Flocculibacter collagenilyticus: one gene and its partner. The protein of the gene in region 1 interacts with the protein of each later gene in a pairwise test. Links are inferred from orthologs where the notes say so. Each region holds a gene or a part of one and is shown on either strand. Other genes may lie near its edges. The genes, in order: HUU81_RS00725 and lhgO.

The links.
Region 2: the proteins of HUU81_RS00725 (region 1) and lhgO interact in binary tests that used the Escherichia coli proteins (3 or more experiments, as listed by UniProt). The link is inferred for Flocculibacter collagenilyticus from one-to-one orthologs.

What each region holds. Positions count from the first base shown.
Region 1 is NZ_CP059888.1:156,940-159,863, reverse strand. Bases 36-2,707 are described here. They hold HUU81_RS00725 (peptidylprolyl isomerase), read left to right. Parts: upstream 36-1,068; coding sequence 1,069-1,347; downstream 1,348-2,707. Other genes in these bases: HUU81_RS00720 (response regulator), read right to left, coding at 1,366-2,707; HUU81_RS00730 (CatA-like O-acetyltransferase), read left to right, coding at 365-1,003; HUU81_RS00735 (hypothetical protein), read right to left, coding at 36-176. In the rest of the region: more of HUU81_RS00735, read right to left, coding at 1-35; more of HUU81_RS00720, read right to left, coding at 2,708-2,924. UniProt on the Escherichia coli protein: PPIases accelerate the folding of proteins. It prefers amino acid residues with hydrophobic side chains like leucine and phenylalanine in the P1 position of the peptides substrates.
Region 2 is NZ_CP059888.1:3,022,206-3,025,286, reverse strand. Bases 148-2,976 are described here. They hold lhgO (L-2-hydroxyglutarate oxidase), read right to left. Parts: upstream 2,246-2,976; coding sequence 1,049-2,245; downstream 148-1,048. Other genes in these bases: HUU81_RS13435 (response regulator), read right to left, coding at 2,286-2,976; HUU81_RS13445 (DEAD/DEAH box helicase), read left to right, coding at 148-1,030. In the rest of the region: more of HUU81_RS13445, read left to right, coding at 1-147; more of HUU81_RS13435, read right to left, coding at 2,977-3,081. UniProt on the Escherichia coli protein: Catalyzes the dehydrogenation of L-2-hydroxyglutarate (L2HG) to alpha-ketoglutarate and couples to the respiratory chain by feeding electrons from the reaction into the membrane quinone pool.

The DNA of each region.
Region 1 (2,924 bases):
GTGATTGCATGATCATCACGCATAGCAACAACAACTCGCTGCCCTTCTACTGCACGTGTAAACAAACCTTCGTACCCATAAAATTCAACTTCGTTAAGAGTATAATGCTGCGCTACTGATAAAGAAGGGCGTTGCAGCGCATCAACTTGATGATGATTTCTTCTATTATGTATCATTGCAGTCAATTACCAAATTTAAATATTAACAAGATTGTAAAGTGATTTTGCGCACCATTATCATTGAAAGCATCCCTTGTGCCAATATTTTACATATTGATTTTATTAATTTTTTTTTCACATTAAAAAAAATATGTAAAATAAACCGACAAACATTTCGCTATATGAATAGGACAGGTGAAATATAAATGACACACTTTATTAATCTAGATACTTGGCACCGTAAAGATCAATACGAACTCTTTTTACATTACGAGCAACCTTTTTTTAATGTGTGCGCCCATGTAGATGTCACCGAAGCAGTTAAAATGTGCAACGAGCAAAAGCGGTCATTCTTTCTTAGCACATTATTCGCAGCGATTGATACCGCGAACCATTATGAGCCCATGCGCTATCGTATTGAAAATAATAAAGTAAGAGTATATGCACAATTAGATGCCAGCTGCACAGTATTAAATAAAGATCATAGCTTTAGCTTCTGCGACTTTGGTTACTCGCCGCAGTTATCATTATTTATTGAACAAGGCCAACGCAAAATTTCGGCGCATAAAGCAGGACAAAAAAGCCTCGACCCGCAACCATCAAAAAATAATGTGGTGCATTTTTCTGTACTGCCTTGGCTGCACTTCACTAGCTTCAGTAATCCTAGCCCTATTCCCCGGCAAGACAGTATCCCCAAAATTGTAATGGGGAAATACCAAGCGTATGGTGATAAAATCTTGATGCCTGTTTCTGTTGATGTTCATCATAGTCTGATGGATGGATTACATGTAGGTGAATATTTTGCACAATTGCAAGCAACGCTTAATCGGCTAGACTCGCTTTAACCAGCGAACTCTAGATTGCTCAATAAGCGCATTCTTTTTTAACTCGATTTTATAGGAACATTATTATGCCAAAGGCTTGCGCTTATCATATTTTGGTTAAGTCCAAAGACGAAGCCCTCAAAATTAAACAACAGCTTGATAAAGGCGGCGATTTTCAAAAACTGGCCAAAAAGCATTCTACCTGCCCATCTAAAAAGCGAGGGGGGGATTTAGGCGAATTTAATAAAGGGGATATGGTCAAGCCATTTGATGATGTGGTATTTAAGCTGCCTTTATATGAAGTACATGGGCCAATAAAAACGAAATTTGGTTACCACCTAATTAAAACGGTATACAGAAGTTAATCTCTGTATACCAACACTTTAATTAACAACCAGACTAAGTTTAGGCGATTTAAAGCACCATTTTGCCAATAACTGTGCAAGCTTTTGCTCATCTAGCGGTTTCGTTAAATAGTCATCCATCCCTTGTTCTAGTAACGACTGCTTTTCTTCATTAAACGCAAAGGCGGTAAACGCCACAATAGGTGTTGTACGGTTTAGCTTGCCCAACTTAATATTACTTGCCACTTCTACCCCGCCCATTTCGGGCATCTGCACATCAGTAATGATCAAGTCAAATTGTTGCTGATCGGCTAATACGCAAGCTTGTTTACCACTGGTCACTGTTACTAATTCAATTGGATAAGTACGCATCACTAAACTCAGCAGCTGTAGGTTTGTTTCATTATCGTCAACGGCTAACACTTTAAATCGAGCAACTGGGCTAACGGATGAAACAACGTTTACAGCTGGAATACTGTTGGCCGTTGCTGCGGGTAAGGCATTAAGCTCAGCTACTGCATTAACTATTTTCTCTCGCGTTATCGGCTTTGGTAATACGGTTAATTCTGGTAGCGCGTCAATTTGCTGGTTCAATTTATCCCAAGGCGTAAATAACACGACCTTTCCAGCAAAACCAATTTCTTGACGACAAATATCAACAATATCTTTTACCGGTGGTAACACGCCTCGTTTATCAACACTTTGCGAGATAATTAAAATATCTGGATTAATATTATGCTGAAGACTTTGCCTTAACTCTTTAATGGAACGACAAATGGTTAGCGCTGTTTGCAAGCACGCGCAACTTTCAAAAAGGGCATGGGCGGCTTCAATGTTCGTTTCAAAGAACATGATTTTTTCTGGTACAGCACCCGCCGTTCGAATATATGAGATATCTTTAATGCTATTGGGTAACTGAATAATAAACTCAGCGCCTAATCCTTCAATACTCTTTAACGAAACCGAGCCACCTAATTTTTCAATAATGGTTTTACTGATTGATAAACCAAGTCCTGAGCCACCGTATTGACGAGAAGGATCGCTGCTCGCGTTACCTAACGAGGTAAATAACATCTCTTGCTGATTAGTGCTCAGCCCCATGCCCGTGTCTTTTACCACGATCTGAAGGTCGGCACTCTCATCTACAATCTTCGCTTCAATACTTAAGCTGACATACCCGTCATCTGTAAATTTAATCGCGTTATTAATTAAGTTAATCAATACCTGTTTTAAACGATACTGATCACTTTCAATCACCAAATCACTGCGACCTTCATTGATAATAAATTCAATGCCTTTTTCATGCGCAATCGGCGCAACAATGCGTGAAACACCTTCAACTAATTCGGTGAGAGCAAACTGACTGTATTTAAACTCCATTTCCCCCGCTTCAATCTTCGACATTTCCAAAATGTCAGACACCAGTGACATAAGATCTTGGCTTGATTGAAAGAGTGACTCGGCATATTTATTGTGTGGCTCTGGTAATTGGCTTTTCGCAAGCTCGCGCGAAAAGCCAACAACAGCATTAAGCGGCGTACGTATTTCATGGCTCATTGTAGCTAGAAAATCAGACTTGATATTGCTGGCTTTCATCG
Region 2 (3,081 bases), 2.9 Mb from region 1 along the record:
AGCCATTATTGAGCAGGTTATAACGTTGTCAGTGGGGCGGCAGGGGGTAATGATATTTGCTGCGACAATTAAGCACGCTATGGAAATATTGGGTTATCTACCAGAGCAAAGTACGGCTTTAGTGACAGGTAAAACACCTGCCAAAGATCGCGATACACTGATTGCACAGTTCAAGCGAAAGCAGTTAACGTTTTTAGTGAATGTATCCGTATTAACCACAGGGTTTGATGCGCCGCATGTCGATTTAATTGCTATTTTACGCCCCACCCAGTCAGTTAGTTTATACCAACAAATTGTTGGCCGTGGCTTGCGGTTGTCTTCTCAGAAAAAAGATTGTTTAGTGATTGATTATGCAGGCAATGGAATTAATATTTTTTACCCTGAAGTTGGACAAAAAAAGCCAAGCTCTGATAGTGAGTTAGTACAAGTATTTTGTCCTGCTTGTGGTTTTGCCAATGCCTTTTGGGGCAAGACCGATGGCGCAGGTAATATAACTGAGCATTATGGTAGAAAGTGCCAAGGCGTATTTGAAAGTGAGGACGATAGAATTGACTGTGATTATCGTTTTCGTTTTAAAGAATGTAATCAATGTAATGCCCAAAATGATATTGCTGCGCGCGAGTGTCATCAATGCGGAAGTGACATTATCGATCCTGATGAGCAATTAAAAAAAGCGCTCCGATTAAAAGATGCCAAAGTGATCCGTTGTGCAGGGATGAGTGCTGAGCAAAGTGGTCAGAATAATGAGAAGCTAGTGCTTATTTACCATGATGAAGATGGAGTTGAACTAAAAGAAACGTTCGATTTTAGTCATAATGGTTCAAAGCAGGTGTTTAATAGGTTATTTGGAAAGCGTTTTAAACAAGGAGCTGAACCAAAAACGTTTCATCACCCATCCGAGGTGATTAGCCAAATTACGTACTTTTCACACCCAGACTTTGTTGTAGCTCGTAAAGCGAAGCATTATTGGAAAATCCAAGAAAAAATCTTCGACTATGAAGGGAGTCATCGTAAAGCGAATCATTTGTAGCGCGCTCATTTATTTAAGTTATTCAGCTACGTTAAGTTTATCAGCTATATAGCGGCTTATTGGCAAGGCTGAGGTTGCAGCGGGCGATGGTGCATTACACACATGTAGCGAGCGTTTTGTTTGCATAAAGTGAAAATCATGAATAAGTTGCCCATTCTCTGCCATGGCTTGAGCACGTACTCCTGTTGGATGAGGCTGTAAGTCCTCTAAGGTGAGATTGGGGCAATATTTTTGAACAGCGCTGAGGTAACTAGATTTAAAAAATGCATTTTTGTATTCCCCTAATGCACTTTGCCAATGTATTTGCGCAAATTGCCAAAAGCCCTTGTAACTTAGGGTGCTAATGCTATCAGCAAAACTAAAGTTTAACCGCGAGTAGCCTTCACGTTTGAGCCCCAATACTGCGTTTGGACCTACCGTAACACTGCCATCTATCATGCGAGTTAAGTGTATGCCAAGAAAAGGAAAATCAGGGTTTGGTACAGGATAGATTAGGTGGTTAATTAACGGCGTGTGTTGTTGCGCGAGTTTGTAATATTCGCCGCGAAAAGGAATAATTCGAAAATCTGGTTTTATGCCTGCCAAGGTAACCAGTTTGTCTGCCATCAGTCCGCCACAGCAAATTAAGTGCTTTGTTGTGTGTGTTTGTAAGTGAGTGATAACACTTACATGATCAGTGGTTTCAATAATGTCTTTTACTTTTTGATCAAAATAAACAGTTCCTCCTAATTGTTCAAACTCGCGTAATAAGGTTCTACATACTTGTTTATAGTCAACAATGCCAGTTTGCTTTATTTTTAATGCGCCAACGCCAACAATATTAGGTTCTAGTGCTTTTAGATCTGTTGAGGATATGGCAATTGCATTAATACCATTCGCGTAGCAGTTTTGTTGTAACGTATGTAGTTGTTTAGCTTCACGTGTATCGGTTGCGACAATTAACTTGCCACATTGCTGATAGGGCAACTGGTGTTGTTGGCAAAATGCTAGGGTATCTATCAGCCCTTGTTTGCACAAATTGGCTTTAAGGCTACCTGGTTTATAGTAAACGCCGGCGTGAATAACGCCACTATTTCTACCTGTTTGATGTTTAGCTACATCTGACTCTTTTTCAATTAATGTTATACGAGCTTTAGGTAAGCGTTGCTGAAGGGTATAAGCAGTGGCGATACCAACGATACCGCCGCCAATTATTAGATAATCACACTGGCTCATTACAACTGCTTATATTTTAATGATGGAAAATAACTATCAATTAATCCTGATTGAGTAATGAATACAAGATTTGCTTTACGTTTTCCGGTTCAAATGGCTTATCGCACATTGCATCAACACCTGATTGAGCAATATTCGCTAAGTGTGTGTCATTAACCTCAGATGACACCATCAATATTGGAATGTGCGACTGGGTACTTTTTTGACGAATGAATTCAGTTAATTCACGTCCGTTAACTTCGGGCATATTATAGTCGGTAACTACAATATCAAACATGTGCTCTTGCAGTAAGCCAATGGCTTGTTTGCCATCTACCGCTTCCATTAAATGCTGCATGCCCAAATTAGTTAGCACGCGTTTGATGTGATTTCTTGCTAAGCGACTATCGTCGACGACAAGTACGCGTAAGTCGTGAACATCGAATAATTCAAGCTCTAATTCTGATGGTGCTAAAATGTCTAGCGTTGCATTAATCGCTTTCCCTAAGTGATCTTTTGAAAAAGGCTTAGGTAAAATTGCAACGACACCACTTTGCTTAAACTCTTCTAACTGAGACTTTCTTCTTTCACTAGACACAAGCATGAATGGTATATGTGCGAAGTCATCGTCACTTTTAAGCTTTCTCACCAATTCTAATGCATTGCCATCATTAAAATGAAGTGAACTGATGACTAAATCAGGCTTATGGTCGTTAAGGATGTCAACCGTTGCTGCAATACTGCCGGCCACTTCAACGTTATGAACGCCTTCTTCAGCAAGGTGTTTGACAATGATTTTACTTTGAGTGGGGGATGGCTCTAAAAGTAAAATTGATAAATCGCTGGGAGTGAGTTCT